4 regions of the Streptomyces sp. NPDC004266 genome follow, and region 3 is predicted to be linked to each of the others. Evidence: riboswitches for the same ligand, from Rfam matches in the RefSeq annotation. Region 3 holds a riboswitch; each other region holds the start of a gene.
The links. A riboswitch is a leader RNA that binds a small molecule or an ion and turns the genes downstream of it on or off. The one in region 3 is predicted to bind cyclic di-AMP.
Positions count from the first base shown of each region.

Region 1: it holds a riboswitch for cyclic di-AMP, as region 3 does, so the genes downstream of both, ACFYUZ_RS27255 (transglycosylase SLT domain-containing protein) here and ACFYUZ_RS21900 (C40 family peptidase) in region 3, are expected to answer to the same signal.
Region 2: it holds a riboswitch for cyclic di-AMP, as region 3 does, so the genes downstream of both, ACFYUZ_RS07890 (M23 family metallopeptidase) here and ACFYUZ_RS21900 (C40 family peptidase) in region 3, are expected to answer to the same signal.
Region 4: it holds a riboswitch for cyclic di-AMP, as region 3 does, so the genes downstream of both, ACFYUZ_RS19500 (peptidoglycan DD-metalloendopeptidase family protein) here and ACFYUZ_RS21900 (C40 family peptidase) in region 3, are expected to answer to the same signal.

Region 1 is NZ_JBIAMM010000012.1:181,989-186,341, reverse strand. Features, by position in the region: gene ACFYUZ_RS27260 (phosphoribosyltransferase family protein) at 1-1,012, shown strand, start outside; gene ACFYUZ_RS27255 (transglycosylase SLT domain-containing protein) at 996-1,886, opposite strand; cyclic di-AMP (ydaO/yuaA leader) riboswitch at 1,891-2,075, opposite strand; gene ACFYUZ_RS27250 (hypothetical protein) at 2,455-3,057, shown strand; gene ACFYUZ_RS27245 (phosphocholine-specific phospholipase C) at 3,122-4,353, opposite strand, start outside.
Region 2 is NZ_JBIAMM010000002.1:676,955-681,307, reverse strand. Features, by position in the region: gene ACFYUZ_RS07895 (aldo/keto reductase) at 1-858, opposite strand, end outside; gene ACFYUZ_RS07890 (M23 family metallopeptidase) at 905-2,005, opposite strand; cyclic di-AMP (ydaO/yuaA leader) riboswitch at 2,017-2,181, opposite strand; gene ACFYUZ_RS07885 (PP2C family protein-serine/threonine phosphatase) at 2,394-3,605, opposite strand; gene ACFYUZ_RS07880 (MFS transporter) at 3,717-4,353, opposite strand, start outside.
Region 3 is NZ_JBIAMM010000009.1:2,374-6,726, forward strand. Features, by position in the region: gene bioB (biotin synthase BioB) at 1-268, opposite strand, end outside; gene ACFYUZ_RS21890 (8-amino-7-oxononanoate synthase) at 412-1,614, shown strand; gene ACFYUZ_RS21895 (ATP-binding protein) at 1,785-2,222, shown strand; gene ACFYUZ_RS21900 (C40 family peptidase) at 2,361-2,837, opposite strand; cyclic di-AMP (ydaO/yuaA leader) riboswitch at 2,841-2,962, opposite strand; gene ACFYUZ_RS21905 (hypothetical protein) at 3,363-3,668, opposite strand; gene ACFYUZ_RS21910 (ATP-dependent Clp protease proteolytic subunit) at 3,676-4,293, opposite strand.
Region 4 is NZ_JBIAMM010000007.1:319,062-323,414, reverse strand. Features, by position in the region: gene ACFYUZ_RS19520 (aspartate aminotransferase family protein) at 1-217, shown strand, start outside; gene ACFYUZ_RS19515 (helix-turn-helix domain-containing protein) at 292-921, shown strand; gene ACFYUZ_RS19510 (DUF6126 family protein) at 968-1,123, shown strand; gene ACFYUZ_RS19505 (tyrosine-protein phosphatase) at 1,130-1,951, opposite strand; cyclic di-AMP (ydaO/yuaA leader) riboswitch at 2,292-2,479, shown strand; gene ACFYUZ_RS19500 (peptidoglycan DD-metalloendopeptidase family protein) at 2,484-3,440, shown strand; gene ACFYUZ_RS19495 (SGNH/GDSL hydrolase family protein) at 3,591-4,353, shown strand, end outside.

The DNA of each region.
Region 1 (4,353 bases), on a different contig from region 3:
GCGTGAGCACGCCGAGCTCGACCAGCGCGCCCGCCGCTACCGGGGCGGCCGGTCCTCCCTGCCCCTCGAAGGGCGGACGGTCGTCGTGGTCGACGACGGGCTGGCGACGGGGGCCACGGCGCTGGCGGCCTGCCGGGTGGTGCGGGCCCGGGGCGCCGCCCGGATCGTCCTCGCCGTCCCGGTGGCGCCACGGGGCTGGACGACCCGCGTCGGCGACGATGCCGACGAGGCCGTCAGCGTGCACACGCCGGACCTCTTCTTCGCGATCGGGCAGTTCTACCAGGACTTCTCGCAGACCCCGGACGCCGAGGTCATCGCCTGTCTGGACCGGAGCGGAGCCGGGCGGGACCCCGTCGCGCAGGGCACGGACGTGCGGATCCCGGTCTCCGGCGTCACCCTCGACGGACGGCTCGTGGTCCCCGAGGGCGCCGGCGGCATCGTCCTGTTCGCCCACGGCAGCGGCAGCAGCCGCCACAGCCCCAGGAACCGGGCGGTCGCCGGGGGGCTCAACCGGGCGGGCCTCGGGACCCTCCTCTTCGACCTGCTGACCGAGGAGGAGGCGGGGGACCGGGAGCGTGTCTTCGACACCCCGCTCCTCGCCGGGCGGCTCGCCGGGGCCACGGAGTGGCTGGCCGGGAGGCCCGAGAGCACGGGACTCCCGCTCGGGTACTTCGGCGCGAGCACGGGCGCGGCCGCCGCGCTGTGGGCGGCCGCCGACCCCGCGTCACCCGTGAGCGCCGTCGTCTCGCGGGGCGGCCGGCCGGACCTCGCGGCCGAGCACCTGGCCCGGGTGCGCGCTCCGACGCTCCTGGTGGTGGGCGGCGCGGACGCGATGGTCCTGGACCTCAACAGGCGGGCCCTGGCACTGCTGCGCTGCGAGAACCGGCTCGCCGTGGTGGGGGGCGCCGGCCACCTCTTCGAGGAGCCGGGCGCCCTGGAGGAGGTGGCGGACCTCGCCACCTCCTGGTTCGCCGAGCACTTCCGGCGTCAGGGGATCAGTACGCCGAGTTGACGTTGTCGATGGAGCCGTAGCGGTCGGCCGCGTAGTTGCAGGCGGCGGTGATGTTGGCGACCGGGTCGAACAGGTCCATGGAGGTGCCGGGCACGTGATAGGCGAGGAAGGTCGGCTCGATGACCTGGAGCAGGCCCTTGGAGGGGGTGCCGGCGACCGCGTTGGAGTCCCAGAGGTTGATGGCCCGGGGGTTCCCGGACGACTCGCGCATGACGTTGCGGTAGATCCCGTCGTAGGAGCCGGGGATGCCGTGCTGGCCCATGATGGCCAGGGACTCCCGGATCCAGCCGTCGAGGTTGTCGGCGTAGTTCGTGGCGGCCACGGGGGCGGCCTGGCCGGCGGCGGGGGCGGGGGCGACGGCCGGGACGGCCTGCGCGGCGGAGGCGCCCGTACCGGTGGCGACGGCGGGAGCGGCCGGCCGGCGCTCGGAGCGGCTCGCCCGTTCGGTCGTGGCGGACTTCTTCGCCTTCGCCTGCGGGGGAGTGGCCTTGGCGGAATCCCGACGGATCGTCAGTTCGAGACCGGGGTGAATGAGTGACGGGTCGTCACCCACGACGCTCTTATTGGCACGGTAAAGGCTCTTCCAGCCCCCCTGAATTCCCTTCTTGTGGGCGATCAGGGAAAGCGAGTCACCACTCACGACGGTGTACGTGCGCGCGGCGGCAGGGGCGGCGGGAGCCTTGGCGGCGGCCTGCGCGGCGGGAGCGGCGAGGGACTGGGCGGCGGTCTCCGGGGCACCGGACACGGGCGCGGCGTCGGCGACGGCCGGGGCGACGAGCGGCAGGGCGAGTGCGGCGCCACCCGTGCCGACCAGGGCGAGGCCGCGGGAGACGGGGCCGCGGCGGGGGCGGCGGTGCTTACCGTGAGCAGGCATGACGGTTTCCTCTCCGGCGCCTGCGGGGTGAGCTGTCGGGTTCGGACGGGAGATGTCCGGCCGCGCGCACGCGGCTTCACCCCGAGCCGTTCCGGATTCCGGACCGGCGTATTCGTGGGTCCCCCGCTCCTGCCGTCGGGTGAAAAGGGAGGTTTACCGAGCGGCGGCAGGATTGGGCGTTCCGCTCGAATGGAGGTGACCGTAGGCCAGTAATGCGACGGATAACAAGGGGAGGGGACCCCGTGTATCCGGAAATGGATCACGAAATTCGGGCAATTCAAGATCGATGCCGTCCGGGAGGCCTCGAACTTCCTTGTCCGGTACGGGCTGGGGGAGGGCGTCGCCGGGTGGTCGGACCGCGCGAGTGAGTCGTGTCACTCAAAGCGCAATGTCCGATTTAGTATGTAATTCCATTCATGGGTAAATGAGGTGGTAATTCACTCGATGGGGTGTTCGTGAAGAGGGGGGTGGGGTGGTGTGAGGTGGGCAACTCTCTTGGGGGTGTAAAAGTCGCAAAACAGACATTCCATCTTGAAAGATGGAGGGAGTCGACTCAGGAGACACCCCTATGCCGCCCTCCGCTTCCCTGCTCAGCCCCGACGCCCTCGACCGCGAGGCGGCCGCCCTCTTCGAGAGCGTCACCTGGCAGCGGATCGTCACGGACTGGAACGCCCCCCAGGAGCCGCCGTCGGCGGAGGAGGGCTGGCGGGCGCTGCTCAGCGTGCCGGTGGACCGGCTCGTGGCCGACGCCCTGGCCGCCCTGCCCCCGGCGCTCCCCGCCGAGCGCCGTCTCCCGGGGCGGCTCGGAGCCGTGCTGCCGGACCGGCTGCACACCTGGCGCCGCATCGGCCAGGCCGAGCTCCGGCCCTCGGTCCACCTCGGCTACGCGCGCCTGGTGCTGACGGAGTGGGGCTGGCAGAACGCCCCGTACAAGCTGCGTGACGTGCGGGGCGCCCGGTGCGTCTGTGGGGCTCTCCTCGCCGCCCACCGGCTCGGCTACGGCAGCGCCGACACCATGAACGAGGCGGCCGCCTGGATCATGACCGAACTGCGGTCGCGCGGCTGGCAGGGTCTGATCGGGCCGTGGAACCGGGCCCCCGGCCGCACCGGGGCCGACGCCGTGGCGCTCCTCGACGCCACGGCCCGGCGCGCCGCGCACGCCGGCCGCTGACGCCACGCCGCCCCGGTGCCGGGCGGCGACCGGGAGGCCGCCGCCCGGCACGCGGGGAGGGGGATCAGCCGCTGACGCTCGGGGCCCCGGTCTCGATGTGGCCGGTGTACCGGCGCGACCAGCTTCCGTCGATGTCGGCGAGGATCGTGAAGTCGTACCAGCCGCCGTTGTACGCCACCGCGTTGAAGAAGTCCTCGCGGCTGGAGTTCGCCGGCACCGTGTAGGTCCACGGCCCGTCCGAGCGGTAGGCGTTCGAGCGGATCGTGAAGGTGACGGGACCGGCCGAGGTGTTCGTCATCCTGAACCACAGGGCCGTCCTGCCCGTCCCCGCCTCGGGCGCGAACCGGGCCGCCACCTCGACGGCCTTGCCCGCCTTGGAGGCGTCCCCGACGAAGCGGCGCAGGAAACGGTTCGGGCCCATCATCGAGATGTCGTACTTCCCCGAGCCCGAGCCGAGGCCGATGTTGAAGTAGTCGGTGGCCGTGCCGCCGGGGTCGACGGTGTACTGCCAGGCGGCGGTGTCCCGGTACTGGTGCGGATGGATCGAGAAGTGCGCCGAGCGCTTGGCCTCCGCGCCCTGGTTGGTCATGGAGAACCAGGCGAGGATCTTGCCCGCGGCGCCGAACTCGAAGCGGTCGAGGTTGCCGTTCACCTGGTAGGGCAGGGCGCGCGCCGGCCGGGTACCGGACTCCTGGACGGGCAGCGCGTTGTTCTGCGGTGCCGGGTTCGGCAGCGGGCCGCAGGTGGCCTGCCCGATCACCTTCGCCGTGGACGGAAGGCCGGCGGGCACTCCGTACACCGGGTTGGCGAAGTCGAAGACCCCGGTCAGGTCGCCGGTGACCTTGCGTCGCCAGGCGCTGATGTGGGGGCAGGCGGCCGGGGTGCCGAGGGCCGTCGTCCAGCTCTCCATGAAGCGCAGGACCGACGTGTGGTCGAAGACCTCGGAGCTCACCCAACCGCCCCGGGTCCACGGGGACATGACGATCATCGGGACGCGGAAGCCCAGGCCGATCGGCACGCCGTCGAGGTACTCGCCCGCGGTGCCCGGAGGGGCGACCGGCGGCGGCACGTGGTCGAAGAAGCCGTCGTTCTCGTCGTAGTTGAGGAAGAGCACCGTGGAGTCGAACACCTCGGGGTTCGCGGCGAGCGCCCGGTAGACGAGGTCGACGAAGTGGGCGCCGTCGCCCGGAGGGGCGTAGGGGTGCTCGGAGAAGGCCTCGTTCGCGACCACCCACGAGACCTGCGGCAGGGTCCCCGCGACGACGTCGGCGCGGATCGCCGCGGCGATGTCGTCCG
Region 2 (4,353 bases), on a different contig from region 3:
CGTGCGGGCCGAGGCGATCGGCGCGGCGACGGTCGGGCGGGCGGCGAGCCAGGCGAGGGCGACGCTGGCGAGCTCCGCGCCGTGCGCCTCGGCGACGGCGTCGAGGGCGGAGAGCACGGCCCGGCCCCGCTCGGTGTCCAGGTGTCCGGCGGCCCCGGAGGCGCGGACGCTGTCGACGGTGGCACCGGGTCGGTACTTGCCGGTGAGGAAGCCGGCCGCGAGCCCGTAGTACGGGACGGCGGAGAGTCCGGCCCGCTCGACGGTCTCCAGGAGCGGGCCCTCGTAGGTGTCGCGCGAGACCAGGTTGTAGTGCGGCTGGAGGGCGACGTACCGGGCGAGGCCCTCGGCCTCGGCGAAGTCGAGGGAGGCGCGCAGCCGCTCGGGGGAGATGTTGGAGGCGGCGACGGCGCGCACCTTGCCGTCCTTCACCAGCTGGTCGAGGGCGGTGACGATCTCCTCGACGGGGACGGACTCGTCGTCGAAGTGCGTGTAGTAGAGGTCGATGTGGTCGGTGCCGAGGCGGCGCAGCGACTCCTCGGCGGCCGCCTTGATGGTGGGGGCGGAGAGGCCCTTGAAGCGGGGGTGGGCGCCGGCCTTGGTGGCGACGACGACCTCGGAGCGGTTGCCCCGGGAGGCGAGCCAGCGGCCGATGACGGTCTCGGACTCTCCGCCCTCGTTGCCCGCGGCCCAGGCGGAGTAGACGTCGGCGGAGTCGACGAAGTTGCCGCCGGCCGCGGCGTAGGCGTCGAGGACGGCGAAGGACTGCGCTTCGTCGGCGGTCCAGCCGAAGACGTTGCCGCCCAGGGCTATCGGGAAGACGTGCAGGTCGGAGGTGCCCAGTCGGCGGAGAGAGGTCATGTGGGGATCAACCGCTCCCGTCGCCGGGCCTATTCCGTGCGGTGCCTCAGAGGCTCAGGCCCTTGGAGCGGAGCCAGGACGCCGGGTCGATGCCGTCGCCGCCGGCCGTGTGGACCTCCATGTGGAGGTGGGCGCCGGTGACGTTGCCGGTGGCGCCGACGCGGCCGATGGTCTCGCCGGTGCCCACGGTCTGGCCGGCGCTGACCAGCATGGACGAGAGGTGGCAGTACCAGACCTCGGTGCCGTCCTCCAGCTCCAGGACGATGCGGTAGCCGTAGGAGCCGGACCAGCCCGCGGACTTGACGGTCGCGCCGTGGACGGCCTTGAGCGGGGTGCCCGTGGGCGCGGCGAAGTCGAGGCCGGTGTGGTAGCCGGAGGACCACATCGAGCCGGACTGCATGTAGGTGGCGGTGAGGGTGTACGAGGAGACCGGCAGCGAGTAGCTGGCGGCGAGCTGGGCGAGGCGCTCGGCCTCGGCCTTCGCCCTGGCCTCCGCTTCAGCCTTGGCCTTGGCCTCCGCCTCGGCCTTCGCCTTCGCCTCGGCGGCCGCCTTCTCCGCGGCGGCTTCCTTGGCCACGGCCTCCGCGGCGGCCTTCTCGGCCGCGGCCTTCTCCGCGGCGGCCTTCTCGGCGGCGTCGGCGGAGGCCTGCTGCTGCTCGGCCTGCTGGAGGATGCGGGCGCGCAGGGCCTCGCCCGCGGCGGGGGCGGCGACGGTCTGCTCGGTCTGCCCGGTGCTCTCGTCGGCCGCGGTGGTGTAGGTGGCGGCGGTGAGCGGGTTCGGGTTGGCGCGGGCCTCGCTGACGGGCTCGCTGTGCTCCTCGGGGAGGAGGTCGCCGACGCCGGGGAGGTCGTGGGCGTCCGGCAGGTCCAGGTCGGGGAGGTCCGGCAGCGATATGGCGACCGGGGGCTTCTCCTGCGCGGTGGCGAGGCCGCCCGCGCCGACGGCCGCGATGACGCCGACGCCGAGGACGGTGGAGGAGCGGGCGAAGTTGGAGCGCTGCTTGACGACCCGGTGCCGGCCGCCGGAGCGGCTCTCGGCGCGGAGGGAGCCCTCGGTGGGGTTCCACTCGGTGCCCGGGGCGGCGGGACCCGCACCGCCACCGAAGGCGTCGAAGGGGGCTTCGGGTGCGGGGGTGTTGGACGCCACGGAGGCGCGCTCCTTTCCTTCCTTCTCGCCTACCGGGTTAGCTGACGGGTTCGGAGCAGGAAGGTCTCCTACGGGCTCGACCGCCCTCGTGCGTGGTTGGCACGGGTGCGAAGGGGCCCGATTCACCCCAAGTGGTGGTTCCCCGGTTCCTTTTCAGGATTCGGCGCGTGCGCACGGTGCCGCCTCTTGCGACGGCTGGGACGACCGCGCTGCGTTATCGAACGTTAATAGACAGGGGGTCCCGATTCCAAGCCGTCCTCCTTGATCATTCATTGGATTGTGGGTGTATCGCCCGAGTTGACCCCCCTTCAGAGAGGCGCGGAGCGGCAAGGGCGAAACCTTCGCGATCTGACGTTATGTCAATTGTTATCGCAGTGACACCCCGCGACTACGTCCGGTGACCGGGCCCGCCCGGAGGCACCACCGGCATCGTCCGGCGCCGCTCGGGCTGCCCCGTCGCCGGGCGGCTCACCGCGAGCAGCGCCATGTCGTCCGTCGACCCGCCGCCCGTGTGGAGCCGCACGTCGCCCACGAGCGCGTCGAGCAGCTCCTCGGGCCCCGGGAAGATCCGCCCGGCGAGACGCGCCGCCGGATCGTAGAAGACGCCCTGCGCGTTCCGCGCCTCCGAGAGGCCGTCCGTGTAGAAGAGCAGCGTCGCACCCGGCGGGAACGGCCGCGCCTCCGCCCGGTCCGGCCACGCCGCCAGGTCGCCCATGCCGAGCGGCAGCGCCGCCTCGCCCGGCTCCAGCGACTCCAGCCGCCCGTCGGCGTACAGCATCAGCGGCGGCGGGTGCCCCCGGTTGACGACCCGTACGAAACCGCCGAAGGTCCCGCTCCCGTCGGTGCGCGGGATCTCGGCCAGGACGGCCGTGGTGAACCCCTCGAAGGCGTCGAGCCCGTGCCGGCGGGTGCCCTCCCGGGCCAGCGCCCGCTCCAGGCGCTGCGCCACGCCCTCCAGGGTCCGCTCCTGCTCGGCCGCCTCCCGGAAGGCCCCGATGACGACGGCGACGGCCTCGACCGCGTCCAGCCCCTTGCCCCGGACGTCCCCGACCACGAGCCGCACCCCGTGCGGGGTGTCCTGGACGGCGAACAGGTCGCCGCCGATGAACGCGTCGGCCTGCGCCGCCTCGTACCGCGCCGCGCACTGCAGTCCGCCGATCCGCTCGGCGGGCGTCGGCAGCACCGCCTTCTGCGCGGTCTCGGCGATGACCCGCGCCGAGGCGAGCCGCTCGCCGCTGCGGCGCACGACCCGGTTGATGAGGAGGGCGAGCCCGGAGACGGTGAGGACGGTCAGGGTCTCGGTGAGGGCCGGGACCTCGTCGGCGGTGCCGTTGTAGAGGTGCAGCCCCACGGAGGCGAGGACGGCGGCGATCCCGGTGAGGAGGGTCGTCAGCATCGAGAAGAAGGGCGCGGCGATCAGCGGAGCGGCGGAGAAGAGCGGCGACGCGGTGTACGCGGGCGGGGTCGCCAGGTCGAAGGCGACCCCGCCCACGATGACCAGCGGGGGCAGCGCCCGGATGAACTTCCGGGCACCGCCGTACTCGGGGCGGTCCTCGCCGCCCCGCCGTCCTCCGCCCGCCGCTCCTAGGGGGTTCCCCACCTGTGCTCTCCTGCCCGGTCCGCCCCGGCCGCGGTCCGCACCGCGCGCCCTCCCAGGGTGGCCGTCGCCGCCCGGGGCGGCGACTCCCACGGGGCCGAGTGGCGTACGGGGTCAGCCGGCCGCGAGCCGCCCGCCCCGGGCGAGGAGCGCCATCGCCGCCGCGCACCCCAGGCCCACCGCGCACAGCGCGAGCCACGGCGCCGCCGACCAGCCGGTGACGTCGAAGAGCGCGCCGGTCCCCAGGTTCCCGAGGGTGATCCCGATCCCGCACACCGTGTTGTAGAGCCCGTAGTGGGTGGCCACCCAGCGCCCCCGGGACAGGGCGACGACCGTGTCCATCTCGTACGGGTAGAGCACCGCGTTCGCGACGGCCAGGACCGCCGCGCACAGCAGCAGCCCCGCCGGCCCCCGGCCCAGGGCCGCCGGGACGAGGAAGGCCCCGCCCATCAGCGCGAGCCCGAGCACGAGACACCGCTCCCGGTCGAGCCGGCGCCGGGTCCAGGCCGTGATCCGCAGCTGCCCGGCGAGCGCGACGAGCGCCGAGACGACGAACAGCGCGGTCGTCACTCCCGTACCGCCCGCCGCGAGCGGCAGCGCCAGGTAGACCTGGAAGGACAGCACGTACGAGCCGGTCATGGCGAGCGAGAAGAGCCAGAAGGTGCGGTGCGCGAGCACGGTGCGGAACTGCCCCCGCTGCCCCCGCTGCTCCCGCGGCGCCCCGGAGACCCGTACGGGCAGGTGCCGGAGC
Region 3 (4,353 bases):
GCTTCAGCCACGTGTACTTGAGGATCTCCGCCTTCGAGCCGAGCCGCTGCGAGCAGTACGAGCAGTCCTCGGGACAGAGACCGGACTTCAGGTTGACCAGGTAGTTCAGCTTCACCCGGCGCCCGAACCACTGACGGCGCACCTTGCCGGCCGCCGCCACCACCTCGAGCAGTTCGTCGTCGGAGGTCGCCAGCACGGCGAGCGCTTCTTCACGGGTCGGCAGCTCGCGCCGCAGCCCCTTCTCCACCAGCGTGTTCAGCAGGTCCATAACCGCAGATCCTTGCCTACCGCCCGCCCCCGGGCCAAGGAGGAACCGAACAAACGCCCCCGATCGAGGTGTGTGGATGACCACATCCCCACCTCGGCGTCCTGCGGTTAGGGTCTGTGCGCTGCCTACAAAAGGATCGCCGCATGCCACGGGACGAGGACGCACGCGCCGCGGGCGCCGACGACGCACGGGCCGCGGACCCGCGCCGCACCGCCTTCGACTGGACCGACGCCGAGGCGCGCCGCCGGGCCGAGGCCGGTCTCGTCCGGACGCTGCGGCCCCGGGCGGCCGAGTCGGACCTCCTGGACCTGGCGGGCAACGACTACCTCGGCCTCACCCGTCGCGCCGAGGTCACCGAGGCGGCGGCCGAGGCGGCCAGGCGCTGGGGCGCCGGCTCCACCGGCTCGCGGCTCGTCACCGGCACCACCCGGCTGCACACCCGTCTGGAGCGCGAACTCGCCGAGTTCTGCGGCTTCGAGGCGGCCCTCGTCTTCTCCTCCGGCTACACCGCGAACCTGGCCGCGCTCACCGCGCTCGGCGGCCGGGACGCGCTGATCGTCTCCGACGCCTCCAACCACGCCTCGATCGTGGACGGCTGCCGCCTCGCGCGCGCCGAGACCGCCGTCGTCCCGCACGCCGACGCCGAGGCCGTCGCCAAGACCCTGGACGCGCACCCGGGACGCCGGGCCCTGGTCGTCAGCGACTCCGTCTTCTCCGTGGACGGCGACAAGGCCCCGCTCCCCGAGCTCGCCGAGGCCTGCCGCGCGCACGGCGCCGGACTGGTCGTCGACGACGCCCACGGCTTCGGCGTCCTCGGCGACGGCGGCCGGGGCGCCCTGCACGAGGCCGGGCTGGCGGGCGACGAGGACGTCGTCGCCACCCTCACCCTCTCCAAGTCCCTCGGCAGCCAGGGCGGTGCCGTCCTCGGCCCGGCCCGGGTGATCGAGCACCTGGTGAACGCGGCCCGCACCTTCATCTTCGACACCGGCCTCGCCCCGGCCGCCGCGGGCGGAGCGCTCGCGAGCCTCCGCCTGATCGCGGCCGAACCGGGTCTCGCCGCGCGGGCCCGCGCCGTCGCCGGGGCGCTGCACCGGCTGCTCACGGAGGCCGGGCTGACCTCCGCCCGGCCCGACGCGGCCGTCGTCTCGGTCCACGCGCCCTCCCCGGAGGCGGCGCTGCGCTGGGCGGCGGACTGCCGCGAACAGGGCCTCGCCGTCGGCTGTTTCCGGCCCCCGTCCGTCCCCGACGGCATCTCGCGGCTGCGCCTCACGGCCCGGGCCGACCTGACGGACGCGGAGATCGGGCGTGCGGTGGAGACGGTCCTGCGGACCGCACCGCGGGTCTGACGACCCGTCGGGAGGTCCAAGGACGTTCTCCGGCAGCAGAGTTCACCGCTTCGGGCGACAGATGGGGACATATCTTGGTGGAACGCCTGCCGGGGCGGCACGATCGGTGGCACTCTGACGCGTAGCGCGATCCGGGGCCGAAGCCCCGGCGGGAAAGGGACAGCGTCGCCATGGCAGACCACCAGGAAGCATCCGTCACGCTGCCGAGCGATCCCGCGTCGGTCCCCACCGCCCGGCGGTACGTCGCGGAGGTCCTCGACGGATGGGGCCTCGACGGTGCCGACGACCTGGCGGACGCGATCCGCCTGATGGTCTCGGAACTGGCCACCAACGCCGTCCTGCACACCTTCGGGCAGTCGCCCACCTTCACGGTCGACGTCCGCCTGGAGCGCGACGAGCGCCTCCACATCGGCGTCACCGACAGCCACCCGCGCTGGCCGCGCCGTCTTCCGGCGGCGGTCCAGCAGGACAACGGCCGGGGCATGGTCATCATCCGCTCCCTGGCGGCGGAGGCGGGCGGGCGGCTCTCGGTCACTCCGACCGAGGAGGGCGGCAAGACCGTCTGGATCACCCTCCCGTGGGCCCAGGAGGCCGTCTCGTACGTCTAGGGACCGATCCGGAGACAGGCCCTGTCCGGGGACGGGCCCCGGCGCTCCCCGGCGCAGGGGTGCGGCGGCGCCACCGCACCCCTGGGGCGGGGTCACGGGCCCGTCCGGGCCCGGGGCCGGGTCAGTGCCCGGCGGGCGTCATCGGACGCGGCCGTAATAGACCTTCGACGTCCAGATCTTGTCGAGCTTCACCCAGGATCCCGTCTTGGGCGAGTGCCAGATCTTGCCGCTGCCGGCGTAGATGCCCACGTGGTAGACCCTCCCGCCGGAGTGGAAGAAGACCAGGTCCCCCTGTTGCCTGCCGGACGCGGAGACGTGCCGGGTGCTGTTGTACTGCTGCTGCGCGGTGCGGGGCAGCGACTTGCCCGCCTTCTTGTACGCGTAGAGCGTCAGACCGGAGCAGTCGAACCGGGACGGCCCGGCGCTCCCGTACCGGTAGGGGGCTCCCTTCTTGGACGCGGCGACGCTCAGTGCCTTGTTCGCGTAGGTGGTCGCCGCCTGGGCCTCGGGTGCCGCACCCGGTGCGAGCATCGTGCCGCCGACGGCGGCGAGGGTGAGAGCCGAGACGGCTCCGGCCCGGGACAGCAGGGACGGGACGTGCATCTGCGCAGTCATGCGCAACCCTTCGTCAGCCGCCTGCGAAGGATGACCTGTCGGGTTCGGGCTGGCGAAGATGCCCGGCCGCGGCTGCGGCTTCACCCCAAGGGACGGCCCCGCTGCGGAAACAGCGCGTACGTCCCGTACTGCTCGGGTCCTCCACTCCTGCCGATCCACTCCTGTCGACCAGACGTCCGGGACGGCGGCAGGACTCGGCGTCCGCCCGGACCGCCCCGCCTCGGATGGCGGGGGCTTGTCGTCGACAGGGATCTTGACCTACACCCGGGGCGAAATCCGAGTTGAAACGGCCATATGTGAGGCTCCTCACGACTGATCCATTCGGGTGGACAGGTTGCTTTCGTGATCGCCGGAGGTTTGGGCTACGAGCCCCGCACCAGCGATGGAACGTCCCATTCCGCCAGATGCGTACACCTGTTGCGCAACTCACCCCGCACATATGTCGACTCATCGACTACGCCGAACGAGGGAGCGATCCTGCGTCGCGTGTCGGCCGTACGGACCTCGACACGACATGCCGGAATGTCAACTCGCCCGTGCGCGGGGGACGGTGACGCGGTCGGCGCGGCGCTCGCCGTCCAACACCCGCAGGGCGCGCGCCAGGGTGTCCGCGTGCACCTCGCTCTCGCCCCGCATATGCATGACCGTCAGGGCCTCGCGCAGCGCCTCCGCGCGTCCCACCAGCGCTTGTGCCGCCCGGAGCGCCCCATAGGTATGCATGCCCCTGGATGGGTTGATCTTCCCCAGGAGGTCGACGACTTCGAGGTACGCGTCGATCAACTGGCCCTCGGCCCGCGTCAGTGCGGGCAGCGGCGGCAGCTCGGGCACCACGGCCGGCTCACCGCGTCGCGCCGGCGTCGCGCCGGCTCGTGATCACGTGGTCCACCAGTCCGTACGCGACGGCCGCGGGCGCGTCCAGGACGGTGAGGCGGTCGAGGTCGGCGTCGATCCGGTCCCGGCTCTGCCCGGTGTACTCGGTGAGCATCCCGGCCGTCAGGGCGCGCAGCCGGAGCAGTTCGCGCGCGTGGATGTCGAGGTCGCTCGGCTGTCCCCGGAGGGGCTCGTCCACGGCCGGCTGCCGGAGGGTGATCCGCGCGCCGGGGAGGACGTGCCGCTTCCCGGGGGTGCCCGCGGCGAGCAGCACGGCGGCGGTGGACACGGCCTGGCCCAGGCAGGTGGTCTCCACGTCGCAGGCGAGCGTCCGCATCGTGTCGTGGATGGCGGTCATGGCGCTGATCGAGCCGCCGGGGGAGTTGACGTAGAGCGCGACGTCCTGGTCGGGGGCGGCGTATTCGAGGTGCAGGAGCTGGGCGATGACGTCGTTGGCCGAGGTCTCGTCGATCGGCGTGCCGAGGAAGACGATCCGGGATTCGAGGAGCTTCGAGTACGGGTCGAGGGTCCGGGTTCCGAAGCTCGTCCGCTCCGTGAACTCGGGCAGGACATGACGGGCGTCCATGGCTGAGCACCTCCAGCTGTCTGTAAAAAATGTACAGGACGTACAGGCCGTAAGATGGGG
Region 4 (4,353 bases), on a different contig from region 3:
CGTCGTCCCGCTGCTCCAGCGGCACCGGATCCTCACCCAGGTCTCCGGGGACCACCTGGAGGTGATCAAGCTGATCCCGCCGCTGGTGGTCGACGAGGCGGACGTGGACCGCTTCGTGACCGCCTTCACCGCGGTCATGGACGACGCCCACGGGGGCGGCGGGCTGATGTGGGACTTCGGGAAGACGCTGGTCAAGCAGGCGGTCGCGCAGCGCTGACCGGTTCTCGACGCCGCTTTTGCCTCTGAGGCAATAAATTTGCCTCAGAGGCACGATCCTGGCGGAATGGACGCATGGACCACGTCCCCGGGGAGACCTCCCCGGCCCCCGCCACCCCCGACGTCCTGCCCGACGTCGCCCCGCAGCTGCGGGCCCTGCGCCGCCGCCGGGGGCTCACCCTGGAGGCCGCCGCCCAGCGGGCCGGCCTCTCGCCCGCCCACCTCTCGCGCCTGGAGACGGGGAACCGGCAGCCCTCGCTGCCGATGCTGCTGGCCCTGTCCCGTATCTACGGTACGACGGTCTCCGAGCTCCTGGGCGAGGCGCCCCCCGAGCGCGACCCCGTCGTCCGGGCCGGCCGCTCCGAACCCGTCGAGGCCGACGGCTGGATCTACCGCCAGGCGGGCGGCGCCGGGCGAGCCCTGCAGTGCCTGCGGGTCCACGTGCCGTACGCCACCCGGGCCGACATCGTGCGCGTCCACCCCGGCGAGGAGTGGATCCACGTCCTGGAGGGGCGGGTCCGGCTCGCGCTCGGCGAGGCCGTCCACGTGCTCGACCCCGGGGACAGCGCGCACTTCGACTCGCTGACCCCGCACCGGATCGGCGCCGCCACGTCCGGCGGGGCCGAGCTGCTCTTCGTCCACACCCTGATGCAGAGCCCCGCCGCCGAGCTGTGCCTCGGCGACGGGACCCCGCACCGGCGCTGATCCCACGCCACCCTTCCGAGTCCTGAATATCCAGGAAAGGAAAGACATGTCCGAGAAGTCCGTACCGGTCACCGGCGAGGAGCGCGGTGAAGGCAAGTTCCCCAAGGGGCTCGTGCTCCGCCTCTTCGCCTATCTGATCGCGGGTCACCTCTTCGCCGGCTTCCTCTATCTGCTCTTCATGCTGGGCGGGCAGAACCAGTAGGCGGCCTCAGGCCTCCGTGAGCAGCCGCTCCCGCAGGCGCTCACGGGTCTCCGGGGCCAGCTTCAGGCCCTCCGCGAGGTAGGCGTCCACCGAGCCCCAGGTCGCCTCGATCGTCTCGAAGGCGGCCCGCAGGTACTCCACCCGCGCGTCGAAGAGCGGGCTCAGCAGCTCCATCACCTCGGGCGACATCGCGTCCGAGGAGGTGGAGCTGCGGCGCACCTTGTAGCGGCGGTGCGGGGCGTTCGACTTCACGTAGTCGGCCTCGATGGCCTCCCGCTCGACCCCGACCGCGAGCAGGGTGATCGCGACGGCGAGCCCGGCCCGGTCCTTGCCGGCCGCGCAGTGCATGAGCGCCGGGACGCTCTCCTCCGCCATGGAGTGCAGGATCCGGCTGTGCTCCACGGTCCGCTCGACCACCATCTTCCGGTACGAGTCGGACATGCGGGCGGCCGCCTTGCCGTCGCCGAGGACCTCCCGCAGCTGCGCGATCCCGCCGTCGCGCACCAGCTTCCAGAACTCCTTGCCGTCGGCCGGGTCGTTGAGGGGTATGTTCACATTCCGGACGCCGGGCAGGTCGACGTCCGCTCCCTCGACCTTCCGGTCCGACTCGTTGCGGAAGTCGAAGACGGTGTGCAGGCCCAGCGAGGCGAGGAAGGCGGCGTCGTCCTCCGTCGCGTGGGCGAGGTGACCGCTGCGGAAGAGCCGGCCGGGGCGGACGGCACGTCCGTCCGTCGTCGGCAGGCCGCCCACGTCCCGGAAGTTGCGGACCTCCGTCAGCTCGGGCTCGGCGGCTTCGGCGGGCGGGACCTGCGGCAGCTGCTGCGTCACGGCTGCTCCTGTTCTGTTGATCGGTTCCTGGGGCAATCATCCCGGCTGGGAACCCCGGCACGCACCCCCTCGGACGGGAATGGGCGATCTGTCCGTATTGAGGGGTTCGATGTAACCCGCCCCGGTTGCAGGGGAGATGGGGATCGGTGCGTGAGCAGCGTCATAACCGTGACGGACCGTGCCTGATCGTCTTTTCCAAATACCCCCCGGGAAAAGGGGATCGAAGGGCCGTCATCCACGGAGGGTGACCGGAATTCCGGCGGGATGTCAAGGAATCCCGGAGTGCTCGAAAACCGTGGCTTGTTCACGCCGACCCCACTCGTCTAGCGTCGCGCTCAATCCGGACGGACCGCCGAATCCTGCCACCGACCGGAATCCGCACTCACCCGTACGAGGCAGGAGCGGGGGACCCAGGTAAGTCGCCGATCCCTCGAAGAAGGACGGCTCGGGGTGAAGTCGCGTGGACACGCGGCCGGACATCTCCAGTCCGAACCCGACAGCTCACCTCGCAGGCGCCGGAGAGGAATTCGCCATGCCCGCGAAGGGTAAGCACCGCCGCACCAAGTCCAACCGTCTGACCCGCGGCATCGCCGCCGCCGGCACCGGGGGCGCCGTCGTCGCCCTCCCGCTCCTCGGAGCCACCGGCGCCCACGCCGCCGAGCAGGCCGCCCCGGCCGCCGCCCCCGCCCAGGCCGTCGCCCACGTGGCGGCCGCCGCGCCCGCCACCGCGAAGACCGCGCCGAAGACGTACTCCGTCGTCCGGGGCGACTACCTCTCGAAGATCGCCACCGAGCACCACCTCGCGGGCGGCTGGCAGAAGCTGTACAAGGACAACCGCCGGGTCATCGGCGAGAACCCCTCGCTGATCCTGCCCGGCATGAAGCTCACCCTCGGCGCGAAGAACACCGCCGCAGCCGCCGCGCCGAAGGCCGACCACCAGGGCGCGCGGAGCTCCGGCAAGAACGGCGACGCGGCCCCCCGCGCCTCCCGCGGCGGCGAGCGCTCCTCGGCCCCGGCCGCCGCGACCACCGCCCCGGCGCCGGCCTCCGCGGCGCCCTCGCCGGCCGGTGCGCCCTCCTCCTCCGGCTGGGTCGCCCCGATCGCCGGTGCCGGCATGTCGACGCCCTACCACCAGTCCGGCTCCATGTGGTCCTCCGGCTACCACACCGGTGTCGACTTCATCGCCTCCACCGGCACCCCGATCCACGCGGTCGGCCCCGGCACCGTCTACTCCGCCGGCGACGGCGGCGCGTACGGCAACCAGGTCGTCATCCAGCACGCCGACGGCACCTTCTCGCAGTACGCCCACCTCTCCTCGATCTCCGTCTCCGCCGGCCAGACCGTCAACGGCGGCGACCAGATCGGCCTGTCCGGCGCGACCGGCAACGTCACCGGCCCGCACCTGCACTTCGAGATGCGCACCGGGCCGGAGTACGGCTCCGACATCGACCCGCTGGCCGCCCTGCGCCAGCACGGCGTGAGCATCTGACACCGCTTCGGCACCGGGGCCCGGCACGTACGTGCCGGGCCTCCGGCGTATTCCGGTTTGGCGGAATCTTTATCGGTGGCATATGTCACCCGCCGTCAACCCCTCCTTACGGTCGCGTAGGTCACATCCCAAAGGGAAAGATGTGCTCCCGTGGCAGACGATTCGAGATCAAAAGAAAAGAACGCATTCGGGTCGTACGCGGCGATCGGTGACAGCTTCACCGAGGGCGTCGGCGACCCCGGCCCCGACGGGACGTACGTCGGCTGGGCGGACCGCTTCGCGGTCCTGCTCGCCGACCAGCTGCCGGAGCACGACGCCTTCCGCTACGCCAACCTGGCCGTACGCGGGCGCCTCCTCGACCAGATCGTGGCGGAACAGGTCCCGCGGGCGAAGGAACTCGCCCCCGACCTGGTGACCTTCTGCGCGGGCGGCAACGACATCATCCGCCCCGGGACGGACCCGGACGACGTGGCCGAGCGCTTCGAGCGCGCCGTCGCCGACCTGACCTCCGCCGTCGGCACCGTCATGGTGACCACCGGCTTCGACACCCGCGACGTGATCCTCCTCAAGCACCTGCGCGGCAAGATCGCCACCTACAACGGTCACGTCCGGGCCGTCGCGGACCGCTACGGCTGCCCGGTCCTCGACCTGTGGTCGCTGAGGTCCGTCCAGGACCGGCGCGCCTGGGACGACGACCGGCTGCACCTCTCGCCCGAGGGACACACCCGCGTCGCCCTGCGCGCCGCCCAGGTCCTCGGCCTGCCCGTGCCCGCCGACCCGGACCAGCCCTGGCCGCCGGAGCCGCCCCGCGGCACGCTCGAAGTGCGCCGCGACGACATCCACTGGGCCCGGGAGTACCTGGTGCCCTGGATCGGGCGCCGGCTGCGCGGCGAGAGCTCCGGCGACCACGTCG